DNA from 3 places in the Nonomuraea sp. B208 genome. Region 2 is predicted to be linked to each of the others. Evidence: riboswitches for the same ligand, from Rfam matches in the RefSeq annotation. Region 2 holds a riboswitch; each other region holds the start of a gene.

Region 1 (4,400 bases), 450 kb from region 2:
AGGCGGGCCGCCGGGCGGGCGCGATATCCACAACCTTGTCCACACAGCGCGCGGCGCTGCGCTCCCTGGGGCTGACCGGCGCCCGGCCGCCGGTCGAGCTGGCGCACCGGGATCCGCGCGGCTACCTGCGGGCGCTGGCCCGGGCGTCGGAGGAGGGCGAGCTCATCGACCCGTCCGGGCTCGGCGGCTTCGGCTGGCTCGACCAGCGCCGCTGACGGCGCTGACGGCGCTCAGGCGGGGGTGGCGGTGAGGTGGAGTGCCTCCAGGCCGCGGATGACGTAGCCGGGCTTCCACGAGGGCTCCTCGCGCAGCTCCAGGCTCGCCGTACGGTCCAGCAGCGCCCCGAACGACTCGATCAGCTCGATGCGGGCCAGCGGCGCCCCCAGGCAGAAGTGGATGCCGGCGCCGAAGGAGATGTGCGGGTTGTCGGCCCTGCCCACGTCCAGCCGGTCCGGGTCCTCGAACACGGCCGGGTCCCGGTTGGCCGAGCCGAACAGCAGCGCCACCTCGGCCCCGCGCGGGATCTCCACCCCGTGGACCTCGATGTCCTCCAGCACCCACCGCTCGAACATCTGCAGCGGCGTGTCCCAGCGCAGCAGCTCCTCGACGGCGGTGGGCAGCAGCGAGCGGTTGGCGCGCAGCCGGGCCAGCTCCTCCGGGTTCCTGAACAGCGACCACCAGCCGTTGCCGGTGACGTTGACCGTGGCCTCGTGGCCGGCGTTGAGCAGCAGCACGCAGGTGCCGATCAGCTCGTCCTCGGTCAGCTCGGGGATCTGGGCGAGCGCGCTGATCAGGTCGTCGCCGGGGGCGGCGCGGCGGGCGCGGGCCAGGTCCCTGAGGTAGGCGGCGAACTCCGTGGCCGCGCGGACGGCGGTGTGCTGCGCCTCGACGGCCGGGTTGAGCTCGTACATGCCGCAGATGTCGGCCGACCAGGGGCGGAGCAGGTGGCGGTCGGCCTCGGGGATGCCGAGCATCTCCGCGATCACCGTGACCGGCAGCGGCTCGGCGACCTCGGCGAGCAGGTCGCCCCCGCCCTTCGCCACGAACGCGTCCGCGAGGCCGCCCGCGATGGCCCGCACGCGCGGCCGCAGGGACTCGACCATGCGCGGCGTGAACGCCTTCGACACCAGCCGGCGCAGCCTCGTGTGCACCGGCGGCTCGACGTCCAGCATGCCCGCCCTGATCACCCGCCAGAACGGCTCCTGGAACTCCGGCTCCTGCGGCCTGCCGAACTCCTCGTGCGTGGCCACGTGCAGGTACGACCGGCCCAGGCGGCGGTCCCTGAGCAGGGCGTTGACGTCCGCGTGGCGGGAGACGAGCCACTGGTTCGTGGGCTCGTAGTAGCAGACGGGCCGCTCGCGCCGCAGCTCGTCGTAGACCGGGTACGGATGGGCTACGAAATCCGGATTCCAGGGGTCAAAGTGCACTATTGCATCTTAGGAGGCTCCCCCTCCTGCTCGGCAGCCTCCACCTGCCGCTGCCTGGCGTTCTTGCTGCGCACCCGGATGTTCAGCAGCTCCACGACCACCGAGAACGCCATCGCGAAGTAGATGTAGCCCTTCGGGATGTGCTGGTCCAGCCCCTCGGCCACGAGCACCACGCCGATCAGCACCAGGAACGCCAGCGCCAGCATCTTGACGCTCGGGTGCTGGTCCACGAAACGGCTGATCGGCCCCGAGGCGAACAACATCACCAGCACCGCCACCACGACCGCCGCGATCATCACGCCGAGCTCGTCCACCATGCCGACCGCGGTGATGACCGAGTCCAGCGAGAAGACCACGTCCAGGACCATGATCTGCACGATCACCGACGTGAACGAGACGGCGGCGGCGTTCTTGCCGTCCTTGCCCGCCGGGCCGTCCATGGTGTGACCGATCTCGGTGACGCTCTTGCCGAGCAGGAAGAGCCCTCCCAGCAGCAGGATGAGGTCGCGCCCCGAGATCTCGTGCCCGAGCACCGTGAACAGCGGCTCGGTGAGCTGCACCACCCACGACAGGCCGAGCAGCAGGAGCAGCCGGCTGACCAGGGCCGCGGCCAGACCGAGCACCCGGGCCCTGTCGCGCTGCTCGGGCGGCAGCTTCCCGGCCAGGATGGAGATGAAGATGATGTTGTCGATCCCCAGGACGATCTCCAGGGCGACGAGAGTGAAGAAGCCGATCCAGATTTGGGGATCGGCGACCCAGTCCAACATCTGCATACCTCCGTGACACGCGGGCCGAGAACTTTTCGGGCACAACGCATTACCCGCCGCATAAGTTCACGGGCTTGCGTCCGGCCGCGGGGTGTCGGTTATAGTGCGGGCGTAGGTCATGAGTGCCAGCGACAAGCCCCGGCTAGCTGGCCGGCAACCCTCGCGTCCGCGGCGGGGTGCCCCGGGTGAAGACCTGGTCCGTCACGAGGTGTGGCGGGCAAGCGCGGGCTCCGAGGCCGTTCCCTGGGGTCCGATGACCCGAGGAGCAGTGCTGTGCCCACGCTGACGATCTTCAACGACGCCGCCGCCCCCGCCGAGGCCCCCGCCGCCGCCGCGCCGGAGAGCGCCCGGCCCATCCCCGCCGTGGTCGGGGCCGACCTGGAGGTGCCGGTCAAGGGCGGCCGGCTCGTCCGGTACGCCAACCTCGACTACGCCGCCAGCGCGCCCTGTCTCGAGCCGGTCAGCGCCGCCGTCGCCGCCGCGCTCCCGGCCTACTCCAGCGTCCACCGCGGCGCCGGCTACGCCTCCCAGCTCACCACCGCCAGGTACGAGCAGGCCCGCCACACCGTACGGGCGTTCGTCGGCGCCCGCCCCTCCGACGCCGTGATCTTCACCCGCAACACCACCGACGCCACCAACCTGCTGGCCCGCTGCCTGCCCGCCGGCACCACCGTCGTGGTCTTCGACACCGAGCACCACGCCTCGCTCCTGCCCTGGGCCGAGGCCGTCCGGCTGGCCCCGCCCGCCTTCCCCGGTGAGGCCGTACGGGCCGCCGACGAGGCGCTGGCCGCCATCGACGGACCCAAGCTGCTCGTCGTCACCGCCGCCTCCAACGTCACCGGCGAGCTGTGGCCGATCGCCGCGCTGGCGCACATCGCGCACCGCCACGGGGCGCGCATCCTGGTGGACGCCGCGCAGTTCGTGCCACACCGGCGGCTCAACCTGACCGCGCTGGACCTCGACTACGTGGCCTTCTCCGGGCACAAGCTGTACGCGCCGTTCGGCGCGGGGGCGCTGGTGGGACGCGGGGACTGGCTGGCGGGCGGGGAGCCGTACCTGAAGGGCGGCGGCGCGGTGCGCGCGGTGGGCGAGGAGGCCGAGTGGCACGAGGACCCCGAGCCGCGCCACGAGGCGGGCACCCCCAACGTGCTCGGCGCGATCGCGCTCGCCGCGGCCTGCGACGCGCTCAGCGCCACCGGCTGGACCGCGCTGGTGCGCGAGGAGGAGCGGCTGCTCGCGCGGCTGCGCGCCGGGCTCGCCACCATCGAGGGCGTACGCGAGCTGGCCCTGTGGGGTGACGACCACCCGCGCGTGGGCATCGTGTCGTTCACCGTGGACGGGCACACGGCGCGGGAGGTGGCCGAGGCGCTGTCCGGCGAGTACGGCATCGGGGTGCGCGACGGCAAGTTCTGCGCGCACCCGTTCGTCCGGCACCTGCTGGGCACGGCCGACGGCGGGTGCGAGGACGGCACGGCCTCGGCCGTACGGGCCTCCATCGGCATCGGGACCACACAGGAGCACGTGGACCGGCTCATCGAGGCTCTGCGCGCCATCGTCTCCCGCTGACCGCGGGCGGCCGGGCGCCCGGTCAGCGGTTCGGCGGCTTGCGGTGCTCCGGCTGGTCCTCGGAGACCAGGGCGTCGATGTCGCGCATGTCCGCGTCGTCGAGCCCGCCCGCGTGGGTGCGCGGCGCGGCCGGCTGCCGGGGGGCCTCCGGCCGCTCGGCGGGCATCCCCGGCTCCGCGGGCGTCATCGGCCCTCCGGCGCCCGGCTGGTAGGCGCCCTCCGCGCCGCCGGGCCTGACGTTGACGTTGGACGGGCCCGGACCCATGGCCGGGCCGCGCCGGTGCTCGATCAGCTCGTCCTCGGCGACCCGCTGCCGCGCGCGGCGCCGGAAGATCGCGCCGAACAGCCCGTCCAGCCCGATCCGGCCGCCGCCGAGCGCCAGGAACAGCAGGCACAGCGCGCCGAGCGCGCCCGCCAGCTCCCATCCGCCCTCGCCCACCAGGACGCCCCTGTTCCCGTGCACGAAGACGATCGCGCCGATCATGTCGATCAGCAGCAGCAACGCCACCGGCCGCACCAGCAGCCCGAGAATGAGGAAGACGCCGCCGACGGTCTCGACCACGGTGGCGAAGCCGGCGGCCGCGCCGGGCAGCGGGACCCCCATCCCGCCGAACATCTGCGTCGTCGCGCCGAGACCGCC
Region 2 (4,400 bases):
GACACACCGTCGTTGGTGATCGTGGGGGCGCCCCACTTCTTCTCCAGCACGACGTTGCGGCCCTTGGGGCCCAAGGTCACCTTGACGGCGTCAGCGAGCTGGTTCATACCGCGCTCGAGACCGCGCCGGGCGTCCTCGTCAAACGCGATCATCTTGGCTGCCATAAGGCTAGACCTCCCAGATGCAGGGTGGCTTGTCCTGGACCGAGCCGACGCCCGCGACGGCCAGGGACTGCATCTCCGTTCGGCAGACCCCATCGTCTCGATCCCGAGTTATTGGCACTCTGCCACACAGAGTGCCAACGAACTGTTTAGCACTCTACCCTGCCGAGTGCAAGCGAACGACCTTCTGGAGGGGTCTCCGCGCAGGTCAGCCGATCCGCATAGGGACGGCGGGCCGCTCACCGTGTGGCCCGCCGCCGATCGACGACTACGAGGGTGGCGGGCTCGTACGGACTGCGCTGCCGCACGGGCCCCGCCGGTGCATACCAGGTGACGTAAATCAGACCGAGCGGACAGACTCGGCCTGCGGTCCCTTCTGGCCCTGCGTGATCTCGAACTCGACCCGCTGGCCCTGCTCGAGAGATCGGTACCCGTCCATCAGTATCGCGGAGTAATGGACGAATACATCCTTACCACCGTCTACCGCGATGAAGCCGTAGCCCTTGTCCGCGTTGAACCACTTGACGGTGCCCTGCGCCACTTCCGACTCCTCTTACTGGGGCTACAGATCTCGCCCATTCCACCGCGAGACCCGTAATCGTCCGACTTAACGACAAAACAGCCAGACGATCGCCTCGACCATACCTGTGGCAAGGGGTTTGGCAACAGAGTCAATCCACGAAAGACGCATTTGTTCGCAGTGCGGGTACTTCAACGTTTGAATAGGCCCGAAAAGCAGAAGGCGCCCGCTTGGGGCGCCTTCTGTGGAGTCGTACGGGCACTCAGCCGCCGGCGACCGCCGGGATGATGGAGATCTGCGTGCCCTGAGGGACGGCGGTGTCCAGGCCCTCGGCGAAACGGACGTCCTCTTCCCCAACGTAAACGTTGACAAAACGCCGAATCTTGCCCGATTCATCCAGAATTCTCGCGCCGATGCCCGGGTAGTCGGCATCGAGCTTGGCGAGCACGTCACGAAGAGTCGCGCCTTCGCCACTCACTTCCGCGTTTCCGCCGGTGTAGGTGCGCAGAATGGTGGGAATCCGAACAGTAACGCTCATGGTTATCTCGCCTTTCCTGGTTGTCAGACAGCCGCGCGGAACGCGTCGAGAGACGGCTTGATCACGGCGGTGGGCCGCGACGACTCGCCGGCGATGGCGTCCAGCGTCTTCAGGCCGTCGCCGGTGTTGAGGACCACGGTCTCCGCCTCGGGGTCGAGCCGCCCCGCCTCGACGAGCTTCTTGAGCACGCCCACGGTGACGCCGCCCGCGGTCTCGGCGAAGATGCCCTCGGTCGAGGCCAGCAGCTTGATCGCGGCCACGACCTCGGCGTCGGTGACGTCCTCGACGGCCCCGCCGGTGCGCCGGGCGATGTCCAGCACGTACGGGCCGTCGGCCGGGTTGCCGATCGCCAGCGACTTCGCGATGGTGTTGGGCTTGACCGGCTGGACGACGTCGTGCCCCGCCTTGTACGCCGCCGACACCGGCGAGCACCCGGCGGCCTGCGCCCCGAAGACCTTGTAGGGGGTGTCCTCGACCAGGCCCAGGGCGATGAGCTCCTTGAAGCCCTTGTCGATCTTGGTGAGCTGCGAGCCCGAGGCGATCGGGATGACGATCTGCTCAGGCAGCCGCCAGCCGAGCTGTTCGGCGATCTCGTACGCGAGCGTCTTGGAGCCCTCGGCGTAGTAGGGCCGCAGGTTGACGTTGACGAACCCCCACTTGTCGCCCAGCGGGTCGCCGATCAGCTCGGAGCAGAACCGGTTGACCTCGTCGTAGGTGCCGTCGATGCCGATCAGCTTGCCGCCGAACACCCGGGCCATGGCGATCTTCGCCTCTTCGAGGTCGGCCGGGATGAACACGCAGGCGTCGAGCCCGGCCCGCGCCGCGGCGGCGGTCACCGCGCCCGCGAGGTTGCCGGTGGAGGAGCAGGAGAGCGTGTGGAAGCCGAAGTTGCGCGCCGCCTCGACGGCGATGGCGACCACCCGGTCCTTGAAGGAGTGGGTGGGGTTGCCGGAGTCGTCCTTGACGTGCAGGGACTTGATGCCGAGCGCCCGCCCGAGGTTGCCCGCCCTGACCAGCTTCGTCCAGCCGGGGTTCATGTTGGGCTTGCTCGCCACGTCGGCGGGGACCGGGAGCAGCGAGCGGTAGCGCCAGATGTTGGCCGGGCCCGCGGCGATGTCCTCGCGGGTCACCCGGCCGAACTCGTAGGCCGCTTCGAGCGGCCCGAAACACTCCAGACACGCGAAGCTCGGCCCGAGCGGGTAACGGGCGCCGCACTCGCGGCAGGACAGAGCGACGGCAGGACCAAAGTCGTGCGACATGAAGCGAGGCCTTCCCTCATCTTCGCCCACGGCCACCTTGACCGCGAACCGGAATTGGCACCTTGTCCCGGTCGGCCTCGCCAGGTCGCGAGTCGAAAGCCGGGAGGGTTGCCGGGGCTTCGCAGGGCCGGTCCCTCCACCCCTCTGGATGAGCTGTATGAAGTTGTTGCACACGACTCTACCCGCCGAAGCGGCGGGAACGACCACCTGTCTCAAAGACTGAGACGGGGCGTCTCACCGATAGTCGTCACCCAGCGCCGCCTGGACGTACTTGCGCGCCTGGTGGATGCGCGACTTCGCGGTGCCCAGCGGGATGCCGAGCTGCTCGGCCACCTCGTTGTAGTCGAGCTGCACGATGTCGCGCAGGACCAGCGCCTGCGCGAGATCGGGCTTGTCGGCCTCCAGCGCCTCCATCGCGTCGAGCAGGTCGAGCCGCGAGCCGGCGATCACGCTGACCCGCCGCGCGTCGGGCTTCTGCGTCGGCAGCTCGTCGGAGGTCTGCTCGGCCGCCCTGCGCTTCAGCGACCGGTAGGTGGTGCGCGCGCAGTTGGCCGTGACGATGTGCAGCCAGGTGCTGAACCTGGCACGCCCCTCGAAGCGGCCGATGTTGCGCGCCACCGCGAGCAGGGTGTCCTGCGACGCCTCCTCGGCATCCTGGTGGTACGGAAGAATCCGGGAGCAGTGGCGCATCACATCCGGCTCGATCCTGGCCAGCAACTCGCCGAGCGCGCGATGATCTCCAGCGGCGGCGGATCGGGCGAGTTCCTCGGTTAGCTCATCAAGCGCCATAGCTGCGATCCTATGATCGGAAGGAGCTTCGATGAACAGCGTCCTCGTGGCCTCCAACAGAGGGCCGGTCTCCTTCACCGTCTCCGACGACGGTGTTCTCATCATGAGACGGGGCGGCGGCGGTCTCGTCTCCGGGTTGTCCGGGGTCGCCAAGGACGACGGGGTCCTGTGGGTCTGCGCGGCGCTGTCCGACGACGACCGCGGCGCCGTGCGCCTGTCCCCCGGCGGCCGGCTCGACCAGGCCGGCTACGACACCGGGCCGCTGCGCATGCTCGACATCCCCGCGACCACGTTCCATCGCGCCTACAACGCCGTGGCCAACTCCACCCTGTGGTTCGTCAACCACCTGCTCTACGACATCCCCAACGCGCCCAGCTTCGGCATCCGCTTCGCCCGCGAGTGGGAGTCCTACCGCGACTACAACGGCGCCTTCGCGCTCGCCCTCGCCGAGGAGGCCGGCCACGGCGCCCGCGTGATGGTGCAGGACTACCACCTCACGCTCACCCCCGCCATGCTCAGGGCCGAGCGGCCCGACCTGCGCATCGCGCACTTCAGCCACACCCCGTGGGCGCCGCCCGAGTACTTCTCGCTGCTGCCCGACGAGGTGGCCGGCGAGGTCCTGGAGGGCATACTCGGCGCCGACCACGCCGGGTTCCTGGCCGAGCGGTGGGCGGCGGCGTTCATGGACTGCTGCGAGGCGGTGCTCGGGGCGGAGGTCGACCGGGCGGCCCGCAGCGTCACCCACGAGGGCCGCACCACCAGGATCGGCGTCCACAGCCTGGGGGTGGACGGCGCGGCGCTGTGGGAGCGGGCCGGCGAGCCCGACGTCGAGTCGCACATCACGGCGATCAGGGAGCAGGTCGGCGACCGCCGCCTCATCGTCCGCATCGACCGCACCGAGCTGTCGAAGAACATCGTGCGCGGCCTGGTGGCCTACGGCGAGTTCCTGGCCGCCCATCCCGAGTGGCACGGCCGCGTGGTGCACCTGGCCTTCGCCTACCCGAGCCGGCACGACCTGCCGGAATACCGCGAGTACACCGCCTCGGTGCAGCGCTGCGCCCAGGAGATCGAGAACGAGTTCGCCACCGAGGACTGGGACCCGCTCATCCTCAACGTCCACGACGACTACCCGC
Region 3 (4,400 bases), 720 kb from region 2:
AGGGCCTGGCTGAGGGCGATGGGTTCGAGGTTCACGAGTGCATCCTGTCCCACCGGACCCGCCCGGCGTGAGTGCTAGGAATAGCACATGCCGCAAGAATCCTCGCACATCGCCTCGGACGCGCACCGGGTCGTCGTGATCGTGGACGAGAACTCCAACCCCTTCGAGCTGGGCTGCGCGACCGAGGTCTTCGGCCTGCGCCGGCCCGAGCTCGGCCGCGACCTGTACGACTTCCGCCTGTGCTCCCCCGAGCCGCGCACCCTGATGCGGGACGGGTTCTTCACCCTCACGGGCGTCGCCGGCCTGGAGGCGGCCGACGCGGCGGACACCCTGATCGTCCCGAACCGTCCCGACGTCGAGGTGCCCAGAAGAACCGCCGTGCTCGACGCCATCCGCCGGGCGCACGCGCGCGGCGCCCGCCTGGTCGGCTTCTGCAGCGGCGCCTTCACCCTGGCCGAGGCCGGGGTGCTCGACGGACGCCGGGCCACCGCGCACTGGCAGTGGGCGGACTCCTTCCGGGCCCGCTTCCCTTCCGTCCGCCTTGAGACGGACGTGCTGTTCGTGGACGACGGCGACATCCTCACCGCCGCGGGCAGCGCGGCCGCGCTCGACCTCGGCCTGCACATCGTCCGCCGCGACCACGGCGCGGAGGTCGCCAACTCGGTGAGCCGGCGGCTGGTCTTCGCCGCCCACCGCGACGGCGGGCAGCGGCAGTTCGTGGAGCGGCCGGTGCCCGAGGTGCCTGACGAGTCGCTGGCGCCCGTACTCGCCTGGGCCCAGGAGCACCTGGACGCCCCGCTCACGGTGTCCGACCTCGCGGCCCGCGCCTCGGTCAGCGCGGCCACCCTGCACCGCCGCTTCCAGGCGCAACTGGGCACCACCCCGCTCGCCTGGCTGACGGGGGAACGCCTCGCCCTGGCCTGCCGGCTGATCGAACGGGGCGAGTCCCGCTTCGAGACGGTCGCCCGGCACACCGGCCTGGGCACGGCCGCGAACCTTCGCGCGCTGATGCGCCGCAGGATCGGCCTCACCCCTCTGCAGTACCGCCACCGCTTCGGCCCGGGCCAGGCGCCGACGCCGAGGCCAGCCGGGTCATGAGGGTCCGCCGGACGGCCGGCCAGTCGGACGAGACCACCGCGAACATCGCCGAGTCCCGCAGCAGCCCCTCCTCGCCGGGCGCCCACGACATCGACCAGTTGCGCAGGACCCCCTCGAAGCCGATGCCGAGCTGCTCCAGCGCACGTCGGCACCGGTGGTTGCGGGCGTCGGTCTTCAGATCGACCCGCGCGACGCCGATGCTCTCGAACGCGTACGTAAGCAGCAGCAGCTTCGCCTCGGCGTTGATCCCGGTGCCCTGCGCCGACGCCGCGAGCCAGGTGAAGCCGATCTCGATCGCCCGCAGGGAGTCCGGCCGGTCCGGCCACGGCCGCGGATCCCAGAACGCGGTGCACCCCACGGCTTTCCCGTCACGTACGCGGATCTGGGCGAACGGCGTCAGCCCGTCCCTGGCCAACTGCGCCGCGACATACCCCCGCATCCCGGGCCCTCGGGGAACCAGCGTGAACCCGTAGGACGCCCGGTCCTCCTCGGCGGCCTCCGCCAGGTCCGCCGCGTGTTCCATCGTCAACGGCTCCAGCCGTACCAGGGAACCGGCGAGCACGGGAACGTCGAGCTGAACGCTCATCAGACCTTCCTCATCGTTCCTGGCGTTGGCACCTTGCCCGAGCTGGGCAGGTTGCCGGACCGTCACAGGGCCAGGCCCCTCAGATCCTCTGGATGATCGTCGAAAGTCGATCTTCCCCAACGACCGCCGGCAGCGTCAAGCCTGGAGGAGGGCGGCCGCGAGGATCCCGGCCAGCCATTTCTCGTACTCGGCCTCGCTCCACCCGCAGACCTCGGTCAGCTTCTCGAAGTTCTCCGTCGAGGTGAGGACGTAGATCTGCGCGGCCGCCCTGGCAGGAGCGAGGCCCGGCCGCAGGGCCCCGAGCGCGTGCAGGTGGTGGGCCGGCCCGTGGCTGCCCTTCAGCCGCTCGCGTTCGATGTCGGCCAGGACCTCCTGGAGCCCCGCGTCGGCCGGGGAGGCGGCGGCGGCCGCGCGCAGGACGCGGTGCACGGGCTGGATGCGCCGGAGGATCCCGGTGGCCATGGCGGCGTACCGGGCCAGCTTGCGTGCGGGATCGGGTTCGTCGATGATCGCCTGCACCTCGGGGCGGTCGCTCTGCGGCAGGGGCCGGGCGTCGCCGGCCAGCGTGATGTCGTAGACGAGCTTGGCCAGGGCGGGCTTGCCTCCGGGGGAGGACGTGTACAGCGTCTGGAGCGCCACCCCCGCCTCGCGGGCGACCTCGGCCATGGTCGTGTCCGCGTAGCCCTTCCTGATCATGAGTTCCCGCGCCGCGCCCGCGATCCTCTGCCGCGTGGCCTCGGCCTGCTCCTGCCGCAGAGCGCTGGAGTAGGGACGGCGCTTCTTCCGCTCAGTCATCGCCAGCCATACTCCCAGAACCACATTGAATAGAAGCCCTTCTAATGAAAGCTTCTGTCTATACCCAACTCCCGGAGATGCCGATGTCCTTGGTGCTGACCGCGGCCAGGATGGTCGCGCTGCTGCTGATCGGCCTGTACGCGGGCGGCGTCGTCTTCGTCCTCCTCGCCCCGTCCGTGGCCCGCCTGCCGGGACCTGCCTACGTCCGGTACTGGCAGGCGCTCAACGTCGACTACGGCCGCGCCATGCCGCCGCTGCTGCTGGCCGGCATCGCGGCGCTGATCGTCGCGGCCGCCCTGTCGTGGCCCCGAGGATGGTTCGCCTTCGGCCTCACCGCCGCCGCCCTGATCCTGGTGATCCTCACCGTGGCCCTCACCCTGACGGGCCTGGAGCCACTCAACCGGCTGGCGGACGCCTGGGACCCCGACCTCCTGCCCGCCGACTGGGAGGAGAGCCGCCGTCGGTGGTTGAACCTGCACCTCGTACGGACCGCGCTCGCGCTCGCGGCGTTCGCCTCCCTGATCACCGTCCAGACCTTCGACCGCACCTGAACAGCGGCCTTCAGCGCGGGAACTCGTCCGTCCACCCGGTGGTGACGGAGATGTACGAGTTGCTGATCGCCGCACCTCCTTCGGCGGTCAGCAGGATGGTGGCACGCGTCACCCGGGCGGCCTCAGGATCGACGACCATCTTGACCTCCACCTTCCCGGAGAGCGGGATCACCAGCTCCTGCCCGTCCTCGACAGGCCCCACGTTCCTGACCCCGGGGGTGGCGGCGAGGGCCTCGAATGCCGCCGAACGGACCCGCGCGGGCGTCGGCAGCTCCGTGATCAGCTCGATCAGCGGGGAGACGAGCTCGCCTTGCCGGTCGGCAGGGAACATGGCGCTGTCCTGGCGGGGCAGCCCGGCGATGTGCTCCTTCAGCTTCTCCGGATCCGCCGGAAGCCCTTCGAGCTCCTCGAACCCGATCTCGGCGCCCATGAGTCTGAACGGCGCCGGGTCCTCGACGACCGAGCCGGGCGTGGCGGACGGCTCGTTCCTGGACCAGTGGCGGCCGTCGCGGGTGGTCCAGCTCTCCTGCACATGGGGCCCGTCCGGGCCCTGGAACGTACGCTTGATGTGCCAGTAGGTCCCCGTCCCCTGGGAGACGTGCTCGGCGCTGGCCGCCGCCATGAGCAGGACGTCCCTGCCCGAGACCGGCGCGGCGGCGGGCTGGAACACGCCGGCGACGATCAATGCGGCGGCCACCGCGGCGGCCACCGCCATGCCCAGCACCGGCAGGCGCCGGCGGGCGCGGCTGCGCCTCATCCTGTCCTGGAGACGTCCCCTGCTGCGGGCGATCGCCTCGGCGGACGGCTCGGGCTTGGCCAGAAGGGTCGCGACGGCGTTCAGGTCATCCACGGGCTTTCTCCTTGTCGACGATGGCGACGATCTTGCTGCGGGCCCGGCTGAGCCGGGAGCCCACGGTGCCGACGGCGATGCCGAGCGCCTGAGCCACTTCGTCATAACTGAGCTGGCCCAGGGCCACGAGCAGCAGCACGTCGCGCTCGCCGCCGGACAGGGCGGCCAGCGCCCTGGCCAGCTGCGGCTGCATGCGCTCGGCGGCGACCGAGGTGACGACCCGGTCCTCGTGGCCTTCCACGACGGGCTCGGGTCCCAGCTTGGCCAGCGCCTTGTAGTGGCGGGTCTCCTTGCGGCGGTGCCTGGCGATCAGATTGGTGGCGATGCCGAACAGCCAGGGCCGAAGGTCTCCGCGTTCCGGGTCGTACCGGTCGCGCCGGTCGAAGGCCAGCAGGAACGTCTCGGCGGTGAGGTCCTCGGCGATCTGCGTGTCCAGGCGGCCCGCGACGTACAGGTAGATGTCGCGGTAGTAGCGGTCGTGGACGGCGGTGAACAGGTGGGGGTCGCGCCGGTACCGGGC

The links. Region 2 has a riboswitch for S-adenosylmethionine ahead of thrC (threonine synthase). Riboswitches for the same ligand answer to the same signal wherever they lie in the genome.
Region 1: another riboswitch for S-adenosylmethionine. It lies ahead of AC27IY_RS18440 (aminotransferase class V-fold PLP-dependent enzyme); the one in region 2 lies ahead of thrC (threonine synthase).
Region 3: another riboswitch for S-adenosylmethionine. It lies ahead of AC27IY_RS16945 (GNAT family N-acetyltransferase); the one in region 2 lies ahead of thrC (threonine synthase).

The regions. Positions count from the first base shown of each region.
Region 1 is NZ_BAAJOU010000021.1:320,757-325,156, reverse strand. Features, by position in the region: gene AC27IY_RS18455 (SAM-dependent methyltransferase) at 1-215, shown strand, start outside; gene AC27IY_RS18450 (cytochrome P450) at 231-1,427, opposite strand; gene AC27IY_RS18445 (TerC family protein) at 1,427-2,194, opposite strand; SAM riboswitch class IV at 2,309-2,424, shown strand; gene AC27IY_RS18440 (aminotransferase class V-fold PLP-dependent enzyme) at 2,468-3,760, shown strand; gene AC27IY_RS18435 (DoxX family protein) at 3,783-4,400, opposite strand, start outside.
Region 2 is NZ_BAAJOU010000021.1:774,857-779,256, reverse strand. Features, by position in the region: gene groL (chaperonin GroEL) at 1-164, opposite strand, end outside; gene AC27IY_RS20710 (cold-shock protein) at 502-702, opposite strand; gene AC27IY_RS20705 (MoaD/ThiS family protein) at 944-1,219, opposite strand; gene thrC (threonine synthase) at 1,243-2,478, opposite strand; SAM riboswitch class I at 2,492-2,633, opposite strand; gene AC27IY_RS20695 (RNA polymerase sigma factor) at 2,713-3,267, opposite strand; gene AC27IY_RS20690 (alpha,alpha-trehalose-phosphate synthase (UDP-forming)) at 3,299-4,400, shown strand, end outside.
Region 3 is NZ_BAAJOU010000021.1:53,830-58,229, forward strand. Features, by position in the region: gene AC27IY_RS16935 (cupin domain-containing protein) at 1-35, opposite strand, end outside; gene AC27IY_RS16940 (GlxA family transcriptional regulator) at 88-1,098, shown strand; gene AC27IY_RS16945 (GNAT family N-acetyltransferase) at 1,028-1,684, opposite strand; SAM riboswitch class I at 1,678-1,783, opposite strand; gene AC27IY_RS16950 (TetR/AcrR family transcriptional regulator) at 1,820-2,479, opposite strand; gene AC27IY_RS16955 (anthrone oxygenase family protein) at 2,563-3,030, shown strand; gene AC27IY_RS16960 (CU044_5270 family protein) at 3,041-3,880, opposite strand; gene AC27IY_RS16965 (RNA polymerase sigma factor) at 3,873-4,400, opposite strand, start outside.